Regions from separate parts of the Streptomyces sp. WM6372 genome, predicted to be linked through region 2. Evidence: riboswitches for the same ligand, from Rfam matches in the RefSeq annotation. Region 2 holds a riboswitch; each other region holds the start of a gene.

What was found. Region 2 has a riboswitch for cobalamin ahead of ADK52_RS00180 (CbtB domain-containing protein). Riboswitches for the same ligand answer to the same signal wherever they lie in the genome.
Region 1: another riboswitch for cobalamin. It lies ahead of cobN (cobaltochelatase subunit CobN); the one in region 2 lies ahead of ADK52_RS00180 (CbtB domain-containing protein).
Region 3: another riboswitch for cobalamin. It lies ahead of ADK52_RS10615 (energy-coupling factor ABC transporter permease); the one in region 2 lies ahead of ADK52_RS00180 (CbtB domain-containing protein).
Region 4: another riboswitch for cobalamin. It lies ahead of ADK52_RS33430 (CoA-acylating methylmalonate-semialdehyde dehydrogenase); the one in region 2 lies ahead of ADK52_RS00180 (CbtB domain-containing protein).

What each region holds. Positions count from the first base shown of each region.
Region 1 covers NZ_LGDB01000149.1:42,284-46,486, forward strand. The annotation lists gene cobN (cobaltochelatase subunit CobN) at 1-1,912, opposite strand, end outside; cobalamin riboswitch at 1,945-2,083, opposite strand; gene ADK52_RS12740 (cobalamin biosynthesis protein CobG) at 2,223-3,599, shown strand; gene ADK52_RS12745 (precorrin-8X methylmutase) at 3,596-4,203, shown strand, end outside.
Region 2 covers NZ_LGDB01000001.1:30,237-34,439, reverse strand. The annotation lists gene ADK52_RS00190 (class F sortase) at 1-252, opposite strand, end outside; gene ADK52_RS00185 (CbtA family protein) at 528-1,283, opposite strand; gene ADK52_RS00180 (CbtB domain-containing protein) at 1,314-1,526, opposite strand; cobalamin riboswitch at 1,563-1,717, opposite strand; gene ADK52_RS00175 (histidine phosphatase family protein) at 1,717-2,169, shown strand; gene pucL (factor-independent urate hydroxylase) at 2,173-3,090, opposite strand; gene ADK52_RS00165 (aspartate aminotransferase family protein) at 3,321-4,203, opposite strand, start outside.
Region 3 covers NZ_LGDB01000115.1:202,455-206,657, forward strand. The annotation lists gene ADK52_RS10600 (energy-coupling factor ABC transporter ATP-binding protein) at 1-266, opposite strand, end outside; gene cbiQ (cobalt ECF transporter T component CbiQ) at 272-1,021, opposite strand; gene ADK52_RS10610 (energy-coupling factor ABC transporter substrate-binding protein) at 1,025-1,423, opposite strand; gene ADK52_RS10615 (energy-coupling factor ABC transporter permease) at 1,429-2,121, opposite strand; cobalamin riboswitch at 2,150-2,344, opposite strand; gene ADK52_RS10620 (AMIN-like domain-containing (lipo)protein) at 2,456-2,956, opposite strand; gene ADK52_RS10625 (SsgA family sporulation/cell division regulator) at 3,074-3,481, opposite strand; gene ADK52_RS10630 (hypothetical protein) at 3,681-3,986, opposite strand.
Region 4 covers NZ_LGDB01000227.1:116,423-120,625, reverse strand. The annotation lists gene ADK52_RS43180 (MDR family MFS transporter) at 1-1,846, shown strand, start outside; cobalamin riboswitch at 1,923-2,108, shown strand; gene ADK52_RS33430 (CoA-acylating methylmalonate-semialdehyde dehydrogenase) at 2,442-3,941, shown strand; gene ADK52_RS33425 (acyl-CoA dehydrogenase family protein) at 3,946-4,203, shown strand, end outside.

The DNA.
Region 1 (4,203 bases), on a different contig from region 2:
GACCCAGGTCGTGGTCGAGCTTCGCGGCCTGGATCAGCGTCCAGATCTGGGCGCGGATGGCCGGCAGCTTCGCCGGGTCCATCGCGGAGATCTGCGCGTATTCGTCGAGGTGCTGCTCCAGGCGCGCGATGTCGCCGTACGACTCCGCGCGCGCCATCGGCGGCACCAGGTGGTCGACCAGGGTGGCGTGCACGCGGCGCTTGGCCTGGGTGCCCTCGCCCGGGTCGTTGACCAGGAACGGGTAGATCAGCGGCAGGTCGCCGAGCGCGGCGTCCGGCGCGCAGGCCGCGGACAGCCCGGCGTTCTTGCCCGGCAGCCACTCCAGGTTGCCGTGCTTGCCCAGGTGGATCATCGCGTCGGCGCCGAAGCCGCCGTCCTCCGCGCGCGCCTGGATCCAGCGGTACGCGGCCAGGTAGTGGTGCGAGGGCGGCAGGTCCGGGTCGTGGTAGATCGCGATCGGGTTCTCGCCGAAGCCGCGCGGGGGCTGGATCAGGATGAGCAGGTTCCCGCGGCGCAGGGCCGCGAGGACGATGTCGCCCTCCGGGTTGGCCGAGCGGTCCACGAACATGTTGCCCGGGGCCTCACCCCAGTGCTGCTCCACGCTGCCGCGCAGCTCGGCGGGGAGCTCGGCGAACCACCGCTTGTAGTCGGCGGCCGGGATCCGGACCGGGTTGCGGGCCAGCTGCTCCTCGGTCAGCCAGTCCTGGTCGTGGCCGCCGGCCTCGATCAGGGCGCGGATCAGCTCGTCGCCGTCGCCCGAGACGAGGCCCGGGATGTCCTCGACGGGGCCGAAGTCGTAGCCGCCCGCGATGAGGGTGCGCAGCAGTTCCACGGCGCTGGCCGGGGTGTCGAGGCCGACCGCGTTGCCGATGCGGGAGTGCTTGGTCGGGTACGCGGAAAGGACGAGCGCGACCTTCTTGTCGCGGCGCGCGATGTGCCGCAGCCGGGCGTGCCGCACGGCGATGCCGGCGACGCGGGCGGCGCGCTCGGGGTCGGCCACGTACGCCGGCAGCCCGTCCTCGTCGAACTCCTTGAAGGAGAACGGGACGGTGATCAGGCGGCCGTCGAACTCGGGTACGGCGACCTGCGTGGCGGCGTCGAGCGGGGACAGGCCCTCGTCGTTCTCCTCCCAGGCGCTGCGCGAGCCGGTCAGGCACAGGGCCTGCAGAACCGGGACGCCGAGGCCGGCGAGCGCGCCCGCGTCCCAGGACTCGTCGTCGCCGCCGGCCGAGGCCGTCGCGGGCTTGGTGCCGCCGGCCGCGAGCACCGTGGTGACGATCGCGTCCGCCGACTCCAGCTCGGCGATCAGCTCCGGCTCGGGGGCGCGCAGGGAGGACACGTACAGGGGTACGGGGGTGCCGCCGGTCTCCACGATCGCGTCGCACAGGGCGTGCACGAAGGCGGTGTTGCCGCTCATCTGGTGGGCGCGGTAGTAGAGCACCGCGATGCGCGGCCCGTACGGGCGCACCGGGGTGCGCTCCAGGGGGCCCCAGGTGGGCGCCGCGGCGGGCGGCTCGAAGCCGTGGCCGGTGAGCAGCACGGTGTCGGAGAGGAACCGGGCCAGCTGGTCCAGGTTGGCGGGGCCGCCGTGGGCGAGGTAGCCGTGCGCCTCGGCCGCGATGCCGATCGGGACCGTCGAGGCCTCCATCAGCTGGGCGTCCGGGGCCTGTTCGCCGGTGAGGACGACCACCGGGCGGGTCTGGGTCGGCGCCAGGAGCAGGTCGAGGCCTTCCTGCCAGGCGCGCAGGCCGCCGAGGAGGCGTACGACGACCAGGTCGACGCCGTCGAGCAGGGCGGGGAGGTCGTCGAGGGGAAGGCGGGAGGGGTTCGCGAACCGGTACGGCACGGGGCCGTCCGCGGCGGCGCGGGCGCTGAGCAGATCGGTGTCGGACGTCGACAGCAGCAGGATCATGCGGCGGCATGCCTTCCTCGGGGTTTCCGCGCCCCGGGCAGTGTGGACAGCGGGAGTTCCTGACTCACCCGGCGGATCGCTCCGCGGGGTTCACAGTGGCGGGACCGCGCCGGATTCGCACCGGGCTTCCTCCCAGCGGGCCACGTGGCTCCGCCGGTGGTCATCTTAGGTGGCGTTCTCCCTGGCCGGGAGTGGGGGTGGCCCGGGCGCGGGGAGCGGATCCGGGCAGGTCGGGCGGAGAGTGGGGCGCAGGGGGCGGGTGGTGACGGACACAGCTCGGGGTCGGGGAATCGTGGGTATGCTCGCCGCCATGCCGCCCCAGCCCCCTTCCGCCGCATCGCGGGACGAACCGGTCATACGTGACCGCGGTGACGCCTGCCCCGGTGCGCTGCGGCTGCACGCGGCGGACGACGGGCACCTGGCCCGGATCCGGATACCCGGCGGGATGCTCGACGCGGACGCGGCCCTGCTGCTGGCCGATGCGGCGGACCGGCTCGGCGACGGGCACATCGACCTCACCTCGCGCGGCAACGCGCAGCTGCGCGGACTCGGTGCGAGCTGCGGCGGCGAGCTGCAGGCCGTGCTCGTGCGCGCCGGGCTGCTGCCCGCGCCCACCCACGAGCGGGTCCGCAACATCGTCGCCTCGCCGCTGACCGGCCTGGACCGGCGCGGCCTGCCCGACGTGGCGCCCTGGGTCGCGGAGCTGGACCGGCTGCTGTGCGCGAGCGCGCCGGCGGCCGGACTGTCCGGACGCTTCCTGTTCGCCCTCGACGACGGCCGCGGGGACGTGACCTCGCTCGCCGCCGATGTGAACCTGGCGGCCCTCCGGGACGGGGGCCGGGCCCTGCTGTGGACCGCCGGCGCGGCGGACGCCCTGCTCGTGGCCGCCGCCGATGCGCCGCGGGCCGCGCTCGTCGCGGCCTCGTACTTCCTCGACGCCGTCCGCCGGGCCGGCACCCGGGCCTGGCGGGTCGCCGAGCTGCCCGCCGAACAGGCGCTGCGTTCCGATGAGTTGGGTGCTCGGCTGGCCGCCGCCGGCATCTCCGCCTCCGTCGTACGGGGGCCGGCCGCCCTGCGCGGACCGGCACCCGAACCCGGCGTGGTCGACGGCCCCGACGGCGCCGCGGCGCTGAGCGTGTTCGCGCCGCTGGGGCGCCTGACCACCGCGCAGTGGCGCCGGCTGGCCGGGCTCACGGGCCGGCTCCGCCTGACCCCCTGGCGCGGGATCGTCGTCCCCGGCCTGCCCGCCCACGCCGCCGGCGGCGCGCTCGCCGGGCTCGCCGGGGCCGGGCTGGTGACCGGCGCCGACGATCCCTGGCGGTCCGTCACCGCCTGCACGGGGCAGCCCGGTTGCGCGAAATCCCTGGCGGACGTACGCGCCGACGCGCGTGCCGTCGTAGCGCAGCAGGGGCAGGCGCAAGTCCAGGCCCAGGACCAGGACCAGGCCCAGGACCAGACGCACGCGCCCGTGGAGGCGACCCGCCCGCTGCCCGTGCACTGGTCCGGCTGCGAACGCCGGTGCGGGCACCCCCGCGGCACCGCCTGGGCGGACGTGGTCGCCACCGCCGACGGGTACGACCTCTGCGCGCCCGGCCGAGCCCCGCGCCGCGGTGTCCCGGCCTCCGAACTTCCCGCGGCCCTCGCGGCCGTACGCCGCACCACCTCCCACGACGCAGCGAAGAAATGAGCGAGTACACAGTGTTCGAGTACGAGAAGGACGGCGCGGCGATCTACCGCCAGTCCTTTGCCACGATCCGCGCCGAGGCGGACCTCTCCGGGCTGCCCGCCTCCGTCGCCCAGGTCGCGGTGCGCATGATCCACGCCTGCGGAATGACCGACCTGCCCCAGGACCTCGGCTACACCCCGGACGTCGTGCTCCGCGCGCGGGCCGCACTGAACGCGGGCGCGCCGATCCTCTGCGACGTGCAGATGGTCGCCAGCGGCGTCACCCGCAAGCGGCTGCCCGCCGGCAACGAGGTGATCTGCACCCTCTCCGACCCCGCCGTGCCGGCCCTCGCCGCCGAGATGGGCACCACGCGCAGCGCCGCGGCCCTCGAAGTCTGGCGCGACCGCGGCCTGCTGGAGGGCTCCGTGATCGCCGTCGGCAACGCGCCCACCGCGCTGTTCCGGCTGCTGGAGATGATCGAGGAGGGCGCCCCGCGCCCCGCCGCCGTCATCGGCGTCCCGGTCGGCTTCATCGGCGCCGCCGAGTCCAAGGACGCGCTCGCCGCCCACGGCTCCGGGCTCGACCACCTGATCGTGCGCGGCCGGCGCGGCGGCAGCGCCATCGC
Region 2 (4,203 bases):
CCGCGAGACCCGCAGCGGCGTGATGGCGGCGGCGCGCGCGGGCCGGGCCCCCTTGCCCGGTGCGTGCTGCCCGGCATGCTCCAGCTGCTCGACGAGCCGGCGGTGGCCGGACAGACCCAGCGCGCGGGAGGGCAGCGCGTCGGCGGCGGTGGCCGCCGCGGGCCGGGCACCCTCGGTGCTCCGCAGCATGCCGACGCCGGCTCCCAGCAGAGCCACTGTCAGCACGCCGACCACCCACTTGGCGCGGGCCATGGACTTCCCTCCCGATCCGGTCCCCGGCTCCGGCGGCCGGGACTCCTGAGAGCAGTGGACCCTCTCCTTGCCCGTCAGTACCGCTTACAACGCCGGAGAGTGACGCCGCGTCACAGGCGTGTCGCCGTCCCGTCGCGGACGTCTTCCCAGCTGGCGACGGGTAAGCCACCGCCATTCCGTGGATTGCGCGAGATACGACCGAACGAGTGGACCGGAGAAAACACCGCGGCCCCGGCCGCCGGGGCGGTCAGGGCCGTGGATTGCCGGGTTCGGCGTCAGCTCGCGGGCTGCGCCTCCTGCCGCGGGGCGGCGGCCGGGGTGAGGGAGCGTTCGGCGAGGACGCCGAAGGCCAGACCGAAGGTCGTCCACATCACGGCCTGGATGGCCAGGGTGGCGAGGCGGAACTGCCAGATCAGGGCGGCCGGGAAGTCCGCCGGGACCTCGTTGATGCCGGGCAGGGACGCGTAGGCGACGGCGACCGCCGCGACGAAGGCGACCGAGGCCACGATCGACGCGTTCCAGTTCCCGAGCTTGGGCGCCAGGCGCCGGCCCAGGATGAGCGCGGCCGCCGACAGCAGCACGCTCAGCGCGATCATCAAGACGTAGAGGGTGGTCCTCCGGACGACGGTGTCGGGGTCTCCGACGGCCGGCGGGTTGGAGGGGTACTTGAGGAACGGCACGAGGTTGAGGGCGACGAACAGGCCGCCCGAGACCAGCAGGGCCGTGACCCGCGGGCCGAAGCGGCCGATGCGGCCCAGGGCGTAGCAGAAGATGAGCGCGGCGATGCCGCCGAGCGCGATCCCGTACAGCAGCGTGCCGGTGCCGAGGCCGGCCGTGGCCTGGAGGGCCCGGCTGACCGGGGCGGCCTCCTCGCCGTGGTCGTGGGCGGCGTGGCCCGCTTCCTCGATGGCGATGGCCGCGTCGACCTTGGACTCACCCAGGACGTACGCGACGAGGAAGGCGGCCACGCCTGCGAGCAGACCGGCCAGCATGCCCCGGACCAGCAGGACGCGGGGGGAAATGGGGTTCATGGTTCGGTTCTTCCCTTGCTGAGGTGGAGATCAGTGGCAGGGGAAGCCGAGGAGGTGGCGACCGTCGTGCATCCACTCGTGGACGGTGTCGCCTTCGAAGAGCGCGGTGGCGCCCTGCTCGGCACCGACGAGGTAGAGCAGGACCAGCATCAGGACGCCGACGAACACGGCCCAGGGGGCGAGCGCGGAGAGCGAAATCGGGGCGACGGCGGGGGCCGTCGTGGGCACGGCGGAGTGAGCCATGGCAGTACCTCCAGAGGGAACACGCGTCCCGGTCAGTGGTGCTCGCGACGACATGGCGGGTCTGACTTTCCCTCCCCCTCCGGGAGGATTCACAGTGGCGCGACCGTGCCGGATTTTCACCGGTACTTCCGTCATACCGTCGTCTTTTTTAGGTTGTCGTCCGAGACGGTACCGCGTTTACGCTCCCCTTATGAAGAGTGCCGTGGTACGAGTTCAGTTCGTGACACGCCCGTTCGACGCCGCCGCACGGCAGATACGTTTCGGCCACGGCGTCCCCTGCCCGGGTTACGAGGGCCTGCGCGGCCCGGACACGGGGGCATGGGCGGGCCGGACCCTGGACGAGGTCTCCGCCGAGGATCCGGCCGCCGTACAGCGATGGCTGACCGACCCCGGCTACGCGCCGCCCGGCGGGGAATCCGTCACCGCGCTGATCGCCCGCGTGGGCGCCGCACTCGCCGGCCTGGACCCCGGCACGCATCGCGCCGTGGTCGACCAGGCCGTCGTACGGGCGGGCGTGGTGCACGCGCTGGAGCTGCCGGCCGCAGCGTTCTGGCGCCTCGACGTACGGCCGGACACGGTGACCCACCTCACCGGGCGGCTCGGCCGGTGGAACCTCCAACTCGGCCGGCCACTCGACGAGTAGCCGCTACGCGACGATCCAGTCGCTCGTCGCGATCACCGGCTGCACGCCGTCGCGGTGGATGGTGCCCTCGATCAGGCCGTACATCCGGTCCGCCGCGAAGTAGACCTCGTTGTCGTTCTTGAGGCCGAAGGGCTCCAGGTCGACGAGGAAGTGGTGCTTGTTGGGGAGGTTGAGGCGTACCTCGTTGACCCGCGGGCAGTTGTCGAGCACCCGCTCGGCCATCTGGTTCAGGGTCTGCTGGAGCGAGTACGAGTAGGTCTCGGCGAAGGCCTCCAGCATGTTCTTGCGGACCTTCTTGTACGACCGGTCCCAGTCGAACGCGGCGTCGTCGGCGGCGAGCGCCGAGTGCGCCCAGCGCGCGGTGACCTTGGTCGCCAGGATGCGGTCGTACGCCTCTTTCAGCGTCGTGTACTCGTCCTTGATGTAGCCGTGGAACTCGGAGTTCGTCGAGTTCATCACGGTCAGGTCCTTCAGACCCGAGATGACCTGGAGGCCGGTCGTCTCGCTGTACGTGATCTGCGCCGTGCGCACCTCCTGGCCCTTGCGGACGAAGGAGTGCTGCTCCTTGCGCGTCGGGACCGGGATCCGCTCCCAGGCGTACTCCTCGATCCGGATCTGCGCCTCGCGGATCGGCGACTGGGAGGAGACGAAGTGCTTGGCGAGCAGGACGCCGAAGGCCTCGGGCGAGGCGATGCCGTGCTCCTTGCCGAAGGCGTACACCGTGTTCTTGGTGGTGTCGGTCGGCAGGCAGTTGGCGTTGTCGCCGGTCAGGTGGACGTCGCGGAACTCGCCGCGGAGCGCGACCGAGACGTTGAGGTCGCGGATCTCGTGCCATGACCCGTCGGATCCCTTGCGGGTGACCTTGACGATGCGGTTCTCGGCCTTGCCGTACTGGTTCTGCGCGAGGACGTGCTTGCTCATGGCTGTATTCCTTCGGGTACACGGAGTCCGACTGACTGGATCCCGTACGCCCGGCGTCCAGCGGTCGGCCCGCTCCCCGCCGTTCGGTCACGGAGGACCGCCCCGGGACTGACGTGCATCCCGGTCCGTAGGTGCTCTCTCGGATTCCAGCACGTTCACGTGGTGTTCGGAATGGCGCGGAACGTCCAAGACAGGCACCCACGGATTGGGTGACCGTATATCCGTGCAGGTCAGGACATGTGCGCGTCCGCCACGGACAGGGCCTCGTCGAGGATCCGCAGGCCCTTGGCCACGTCCTGCGGGCCGATGTTGCAGGGCGGGGCGACGTGGATGCGGTTGCCGGCGGTCAGCGGCCACAGCCCGCCCTTCTTGCAGGCGGCCCCGAACTCGGCCATCGGCGCGTTGTCCGCCCCGGCCGCGTTGTACGGGACGAGCGGCTCGCGCGTCTGCCGGTCCCGTACGAGCTCCAGGGCCCAGAAGGTGCCCAGGCCGCGGACCTCCCCGACCGACGGGTGCTTCTCGGCGAGGGCGCGCAGACCCGGCCCCAGCAGCTCCGCGCCGGTACGGGCGGACTGCTCGACGATGCCCTCCTCCTCCATGACGTTGATCGTCGCCACGGCGGCTCCGCAGGCCAGCACGTGCCCGGAGTAGGTCAGCCCTCCCGGGTAGGGACGGCGCGCGAAGGTCTCGGCGATGGCGGCCGAGATGGCGACTCCGCCGAGCGGGACGTATCCGCTGGTCACGCCCTTGGCGAAGCAGATCAGGTCGGGGGTGACGTCCCAGTGCTCCGAGGCGAACCACTTTCCGGTGCGGCCGAAGCCGACCATGATCTCGTCGAGGATGAAGACGATGCCGAAGCGGTCGCAGAGCTCGCGGACCCCGGCGAGGTAGCCGTCCGGGTGGACGAGCACGCCCGGAGCGCCACCGACGGTCTCCAGGATGATCGCGGCGATGGACTGCGGGCCCTCGAAGACGATCGTGTCCTCGAGGTGGCGCAGCGCGCGCTCGCACTCCTCGGCCTCGGTGGTCGCGTAGAACGGCGAGCGGTAGGTGAACGGCCCCCAGAAGTGCACGACGCCGGCGGTCGCGCTGTCGTTGCCGAAGCGGCGCGCG
Region 3 (4,203 bases), on a different contig from region 2:
ACGAGCTGCACCGCCGTGCGCAGGCGGGTCAGCCCCGCCCGGTCGTACGAGACCGCCGCGCCGTCGAGGCGCAGCGACCCCGAGCCGGGCCGCAGGCCCCCGCTCAGCAGCCGCATCAGCGTGGTCTTCCCGCTGCCGTTGCGGCCCAGCAGGACCAGCGCCCGGCCCCGCGCGATGGAGAAGTCGACGTCGGCGAGGACCATCGGGCCGTCCTCGTACGCGTAGCCGGCGCCGGCCAGTTCGACCAACGGGTTCAACCGGTCCAACGGGTTCACGGGTAAAGCCCCTTCAGGGTGAGGGTCAGGGTGATCAGTGCCGCCAGGAGGGCCCCCGACGCCGCCAGGAACCGCCACGACAGGGCCGCCTCCGGTACGAGGACCCGCAGCGAGCCGTCGTAGCCGCGGCCGGCCAGCCCCTCCTGGAGCCGCGCCGCGCGGTCGAAGGCCCGTACGAAGGAGGTCGCGGCGAGCCCGGCCAGCGAACGCCACACCGCCGCCCGCCCGGACTGGCCCAGACGGGCCGCCTGGGCGCGCCGTACCTGGGCCATCGAGTCCAGCAGCAGGAAACCGATGCGGTACATGACCAGGGCCACGTCCACCACCGGCGCCGGGACCCCGGCCCGGACCAGCCGGGGCAGGACGTCCGAGACGGGCGTCGTGAAGGCGAACAGCAGCACCCCGAGGGAGGCCGCCGAGGTCCGCAGCAGCAGCTCCGCGGCGTGCCGGGGGCCGTCGGGCGCGAGTGAGACGAACCCGGCCGGGCCGCCGACGGCGACGAGCAGCGGCAGCGCGCCGGTGAAGCAGAAGCCCAGCGGGATCCGGAACGCCCGCCACAGCTGACGCCCGGCCACGCCCGCCGGGCCGAGGAGCACGGCCAGCGTGGCGGCGGCGACCAGGGGCCCGCCGGGCCAGGGCGGCAGGCACACGGCGGTGACCGTCAGACCGAACCCCAGCAGGGCTTTTTCCAGCGGATGGCGGCGGCGCCACCGACTGCCGTGCGCCGCCACGTCGATCGGCAGCACCGCCTACGACTCCGCGGTGGGGCCGGCGGCGGCACCGGCGGCACCAGTGGCACCAGCGGCACTCGCGGCGCCCGCGGCAGTGGCACCAGTGGCAGCGGCGGCAGCGGCAGCGGCCTGGCGGCGGCCCTTGCGGACGCCGAAGTAGTACGCGAGAACGCCCGCGCCCAGTGCCGCCTGGAGGGCGAACAGCGCCGACTCCACCTCCCCGGAGGGGGGTTCGTACAGCGGCGAGAACCAGGGCTCGTAGTCCGGTTTCAGCTCGGTGATCGCCGTCTCCGCCTGCGCGTCCGCGCCCGTGAACGGCTCCTCCTTGCCCTCGCCCATCCCCAGTGCGATCGGCAGTACCGCCAGTGCCGCCACCAGGAGCAGCAGCAGGCCGTTGATCTTCGTGTTCCGGCTCATGCCCATCAGACCGCCGCCTTCCGCTCGCTGCGACCGCTCAGCTTCGCGACGCCCAGCCGGACCAGGTCCGACTTGCTCGACTGCATCAGCAGCCGCATCACGAGCACCGTCAGCAGCCCCTCGCTCACCGCGAGCGGGATCTGGGTCACCGCGAAGATGCCCCCGAACTTCGCGAGGGCGCCCGGGAACCCGCTCCCCGGGTCAGGGAAGGCCAGCGCCAGCTGCACGGAGGTCACGCAGTAGGTGACCAGGTCGGCGAAGAAGGCGCCGAAGAAGACGGTCACCATCAGCGGGACGTCGAAGCGCTTCAGCAGCAGGTACACCCCGTAGCCCGCCCAGGGCCCGGCGATCGCCATCGAGAAGACGTTCGCGCCGAGGGTGGTCAGCCCGCCGTGCGCCAGCAGCAGCGCCTGGAAGAGCAGGGTGATCGTGCCGAGCACCGCCATGATCGGCGGCCGGAACAGGATCGCCCCGAGTCCGGTTCCGGTGGGGTGCGAGCAACTGCCCGTCACCGAAGGGATCTTCAGGGCGGAAAGGACGAAAGTGAACGCTCCGGACGCCCCGAGCAGCAGCGTGCTCTCCGGGTTCGCCTTCACCTCGCGGGTGAGGGCGCGGACACCGTGGACGACGAACGGAGCGGACGCGGCGCCCCAGGCGACCGCGTGCAAAGGGGGCAGGAACCCCTCGGCTATATGCATGAGTGGGGAGACCTCTCCAGCACCTCGTGGATGGACAACGCGCCCCGGCCGGTCTCCTGGCTCACGGGTGCTGATGCCCTGGCTCCGCCTTCCCGGGCGGTGCGGAACTTCCCGCGCCGCCCAGTGGCCTCCCGCGGGATGGAGCCGGACTTCCCGTTCACAGTGGCGAGGGCCGCACCGGTTCTCCACCGGTTTCCCGAACACCAAGGCCAGATGACCTTAGTCGGACGGACGGACCGGCACCAACCCGGCCCGAACGGTTCCGAACGGGTGCGGTCCGGCGGCGGCGCCGCCCGGGCCCGTACGAGGCTCCGGCCCGAGCGGCGGCCACGACCTAGCGGCAGACGTTGCGGTGCGCGACGTCCAGTACGAACCGCTCGGGCCCGTGCAGCGTGAAGGAGCTGACGGAGGGTTTGGCGCCGAAGGCGGCGCCGAAGGTCACGTACCCCTCGAAGTCGCCGGTCAGGGCGAGGCCCTTCAGTTGCGGCAGGTGGATCCTGACCAGCTTCGGCCCGCGGTACGTGCCGGCGCCCGTGCGGTCGTGCGCCGCGGCGGGATGCAGCCGGATCTCCAGGAAGTACTTCCCCGTCAGCGGGACGGGTGCGCCGGACCCGTCGTGGACCAGCCGGGGGACGCGGGTGACGGTGGCCCGGGGAACGTATCCCCGCAGGTCGATGACGATGCGGTCGTACGTGCAGTGTCCGCCCCAGCGGGCGTTCACGACGAGCGGCGTGGGCCGGACGGCGGCCGAGGCCGGCGCGGCGAGGGTGATCCCGGCGGTGAGCAGCGCACCTGTGGCGAGTGCCACGAGCTGCCGGCGGTGGAGGTGATTCATGACGTCCCCCTGATTCTTCGGAGGCGGGGACCGGTGTCACTGCTGAGGACACTCCCGGCGGGCTCATGGTTGCACCCAAACCGGAGCAAACCAAAAGAAACAGCCCTGAATCCTCCGCTACCGGGGGAGGAGGGTGCTGAGCTCGGCGTCGAGGTCGTAGTGCCGCCGCTCCTCGCCCCGCGGCACCAGCCCGACCAGCCGCCGGCACAGCGCCCGTACGTCCTTCGCCCGGGCGGACACCACGCAGCTCTGCGCGCCGTTGCTGAAGGCGAGGAAGACCCGAGGCTCCCCGCCCCGCCACCGCGGCCACACCTGGACGTCCCCCTCGCCCGTCGCGCAGATCTCCCCGTCGAGCAGCAGGTCCCGGGAGAACACCCAGCGCGCCAGGTGCATCCCGGCCCCCCGGAAGTCGAGCGCCAGCTCGTAGGGCCGGTCGCGGCGGTACGTGAAGGCCCCGCACACCGGCACGGGCTCGGGCGAGGCCTCCAGCCGGAGCGGGAGGACGCGGTACTCGATGCCGTCCATGCGCTGCGCCTCTCTGTCGTGTCCCGGCCGGGCGGCTTGCGGGCCCTCCCGGGCAAGCTAGCCCACCCCCCGGCCGCCCCGGCGGGCCGAAGGTCCCGACCCCGGGGGCCGCTGGGCCCGTCTTCTCACAGGAACGGGGACGGGAACGCGAAGGGGCCCGCCCTCCGGGGGGAAGGCGGGCCGCCGCGTCACCGGTCCGTTACGGGACGGGGTTGAACACGAACGAGCCGTTGGACTGCCCGATGGCGGTGAAGCCGGCGCCGTTGGCCTGGGCGCCGTTGCTCTGGTTGGACGCCCCGGAGCCCGTGGCGACCTGCTGGGTGGTGGAGGAGTTGCCGAGGTTGCCGCCGGCGACCCCGCTGCCGAGGATCTCGGCGACGGCGGCGTCGGACGAGACGCCCGCACCGGCTCCGTTGTCGGCCTGGGCCGTGCCGGCGAAGAGCGCGACGGCGAAGGGGAGCGCTGCGACGGCCGCCAGGACGCGGATGCTGCGGTTGCTTGCCATGATGAGGTCCTCCAGTGCACAAAAAGGCTGCGGTCCAAGGCGGTTGGCCGACCGCCGGGGGTGTGGCCGCGACGTCACGTGATCACCATGGCGCATGTGATCATCGAGAAACCAGCCCGCAGCGGAGGGTTCGCCCTCAAGCGTGATCAACTCCCCGCAAACCTCAATTGGCCTGCGATTTCACCGTGTTGTGGAACGCCGGAGGGGCCCGGCGCGC
Region 4 (4,203 bases), on a different contig from region 2:
GGACCTGACCGGCGTACCGGAGACGCTGGTCGGCCTCGTACGGGAATGCCTGCACAAGGACCCGGCCCGGCGGCCGAGCCCCCGGGAAGTGGCCGAGCGTACGGCGGCGGATCAGGGGACGGATCAGGCGGCGGAGTGGCTGCCGGGCGCCGTACTGGCGCAGCTCGGCCGCCATGCCGCCGAGCTGCTCGACTACGCCCCGGTGATCCCCGCCCAGGCTCCGGCCCCCGAGCGGATGCCCGTCCCGCAGGACCAGCGGCGGGACCAGCCGCCGCCCCTGCCGCCCGCCTACGCCCCGACGCCTCCCGCGCCCTTCGATCCCGCGCGGGGATTCGGGCCGCCCCCGGGCGCGCCCCCGAGCGCCTGGCCGCTGATCCCGCCCCAGGCCTCCCCTTCCGGTCAGGAGCCCGCGCACCCCAAGCGCTGGTGGGGGCTGGCGGTGATCGCGCTGGTGCAGTTGCTGGTGTTCCTGCAAGCGGGGAACTTCAGCGTCGCCCTTCCGGGTGTGCGGGCCGACCTGGACGTGTCCGCCGATGGCATGCGGACGATGGTCGGCGCCTACGGCATCGCCTTCGGTGCGGTGCTGCTGTTCGGCGGGCACATCGCGGACGTCGTGGGACGCAAACAGACACTGATCGTCGGTCTGCTCGGCTGCGCGGCCGCCTCGGCGCTCGGCGGATCGGCCGGTGAGTCCGGCACGCTCGTCTGGGCCCGCGTCCTCCAGGGCGTCTTCGGCGGGCTGCTGACACCGGCCGCGCTGTCCCTGGTGGCCACGGGCTTCACCGACCCGAAGGAACGCGGCAGGGCCTTCGGGATCTACGCCGCGATCGCGGCCGGAGGCACGGCACTCGGGACGGCCGAGGGCGGATGGCTGGTCAACGCCCTGAGCTGGCGCGGCTCGCTGTACGTCGGGGTTCCCATCGCCGTGATCGCGCTGATCGGCACGCTCGCCCTGGTGCACGAGCGCCCGGGCCGCACCGCCGGCCACTTCGACGTACCGGGCGTGCTGCTCGGCTCCGGCGGGGTCACCGCCCTGATGTACGGACTCGGCGAGGCCCAGCCGCGCGGCTGGGCCACCCCCCTGGTCCTGGTCCTGCTCGTGGGGGGCGTCCTCCTGCTCGCCGGTTTCCTGTGGCGGCAGTCCGCGGCATCGAACCCGCTCCTCCCGGCGTACGTCTTCACGGACCCGAACCGCGCGGGCGGTCTCCTCGCCGTGCTCCTGGCCGGGGTCGGCACCTTCGCCCTGTACCCGGTCGTGGGCTACTACCTCCAGGTCGTCCTGGGCTACGACCCGGCCACGGCCGGAGAGGACTTCCTCCCCCTGGTCGCCGCGATCGTGGTCGGCTCCACCCAGGTCTCCGCCCGACTGCTGCCCCGCGTCGCGCCCCGCGTCCCGATCCTGGCGGGCCTGGCGCTCACGGCGGTCGGGCTGTTCCTGCTGACCGGCCTGAGGTTCGAGGGTTCGTACGCGACCGGGGTGCTGCCCGGCATGCTCCTCGTCGGCCTCGGTATCGGCGTGGCGTTCGTCCCGATCTTCGCCACCGTGACCGGCGCGGTCGCGGCGGAGCATTCCGGGAGAGCCGCGGCGGCCCTCTTCACGGCCCAGGCACTGGGCACGGCGATCGGCGCGGCAGTGTTCGACACCGTGCTTTCCGGCCGGGTGGGCCGCCTGGGCGCCGGGTCGGTGATGCCTCGGATGATCGAGAAGGAGCTGTTGCGCGCCCAGACCGCCAACTTGTGGTGGGCGGCCGGCAGCGTGGTGCTCGCGGGTCTGGTCGCCGGCCTGATGGTCCGGTCCCGGGGCCCCCGGGACGGCGCACGGCCTGCCTCCGCGGCAGGCGGCTGATCGGGCCCGCGTTCACCCGACGCGGTGGAGGTGGCCGGACTTCCGGTGGAGGGGGGTGGACTTACTAGGACGTCCAACTATATGTTCGTGACAGAGCCCGCGGTGCAGGGAAGCCGGTGTGAATCCGGCGCGGTCCCGCCACTGTGACCGGGGAGCGTGTTGTCCAGCAGGTCAGGCCACTGACGGGGAGATCCGTCGGGAAGGCCGGACGGCGCGCGCTGATCCGGGAGTCAGGATACCGGCCGTGGGGTGTTCCGTGTTGTCCACGAGGATGGAGAAGACACGCATGGCACCGGTACGTGACCACGGCCCTGGTGATCCGGCGGAGTTCGCGAAGTACGCGGCCATGACCGCGCGTTCGTAGCTCACCGAAGGCATCCGCACCCGCGCCTGCACCCGCTTGCCGCTCAGGCATGAGCTTGCGCAGGCGCATCCCCCTCCGCACCCGCATCCGCGCCGGCCCCCGCAACCCGCCCCGCGCCTGCTGCCTTCGCTGTCCCGCGGCCCGCCCGGCGGCGGCGCGCACCACGACCGGTGCCGCCCCGCCGGCCCGCCGCGCCCTCCTCGGATCCCACCTGACGAGAGCAGGCTTCCCATGGTCCGTGAACTCACCCACTTCATCGGCGGAAAGCACACCACCGGGACCTCAGGTCTCCACGCCGACGTGTACGACCCCAACACCGGAGCCGTCCAGGCCCGCGTTCCCCTGGCGGGCCGCGCCGACACCGAGGCGGCCATCGCCAACGCCGAGGAGGCACAGGCGGAATGGGGCCAGTGGAACCCGCAGCGGCGTGCCCGCGTCATGCTGCGCTTCCTCCAGCTCGTCGAAGGCGAACGCGAGGCACTGGCCCGGCTGTTGTCCGCCGAGCACGGCAAGACCGTCGCCGACGCCCACGGCGACCTCCAACGCGGGCTGGAGGTAGTCGAGTTCGCCGCCGGAATTCCGCACCTCCTCAAGGGCGAGTTCACCGACAACGCCGGCTCCGGCATCGACGTGCACTCGCTGCGCGGCCCGCTCGGGGTCGTCGCCGGGATCACCCCCTTCAACTTCCCCGCGATGATCCCGCTGTGGAAGGCCGCACCAGCCCTCGCCTGCGGAAACGCCTTCATCCTCAAGCCCTCCGAGCGGGACCCCTCCGTACCGCTGCGCCTCGCCGAGCTGTTCCTGGAGGCCGGGCTGCCGCCGGGCGTGCTCAACGTGGTCAACGGCGGCAAGGAGGCCGTCGACACCCTCCTGGAGGACCCGCGCGTCCAGGCCCTCGGCTTCGTGGGTTCCACCCCGATCGCCGCGCACATCTACGCCACCGCCGCCGCCCACGGCAAGCGCGCCCAGTGCTTCGGCGGCGCCAAGAACCACATGATCGTGATGCCGGACGCCGACCTCGACCAGGCCGCCGACGCCCTCATCGGCGCCGGCTACGGCTCGGCCGGCGAGCGCTGCATGGCGATCTCCGTCGCCGTCCCCGTGGGCGAGGAGACCGCGGACGCGCTGGTGGCCAAGCTGACGGAGCGCATCTCCGCCCTGCGCATCGGCACCTCCGACGACCCGGACGCCGACTTCGGCCCCCTCGTCAGCCGGGAAGCCCTCGACCGGGTCAACCGCCACGTCGGCATCGGCGCCACCGAGGGCGCCGAACTCCTCGTGGACGGACGAGGGTTCACCCTCCCCGGCCACGAGAACGGCTTCTTCGCCGGAGCCTCCCTCTTCGACCGGGTGACCCCGCAGATGCGGATCTACCGCGAGGAGATCTTCGGCCCGGTGCTGTGCGTCGTACGGGCCGCCGACTACGAGGAGGCCCTGCGCCTGCCCAGCGAGCATCCGTACGGAAACGGCGTGGCCATCTTCACCCGCGACGGCGACACCGCCCGCGACTTCACCCGCCGCGTCAACACCGGCATGGTCGGCGTCAACGTCCCCATCCCGGTCCCCGTCGCCTACCACACCTTCGGAGGCTGGAAGAAGTCCGGCTTCGGCGACCTGGGTCAGCACGGTCCGGACGCCATCCGCTTCTACACCCGCACCAAGACCGTCACCTCGCGCTGGCCCTCCGGGGCCAAGGAGGGCGCGAGCTTCACCATCCCGACGATGGGATGACGCCGTGACCACGACCCTGCTCACCAAGGACCAGCTCGCCCTGGCCGAGGTCACCCTCGACTTCGCCCAGGAGCAGCTCGCCCCGCACTCCCTCACCTGGGACCAGGACAAGCACTTCCCCGTCGACGTACTGCGCCGCGCGGCCGGCCTCGGCCTCGCCGGGCTCTACGTACGCGAGGAGTCCGGCGGCTCCGGCCTCAGCCGCACCGACGGCGTCCTCGTCCTGGAGGTGCTGGCCACCGGCTGTCCCTCCATCGCGGGC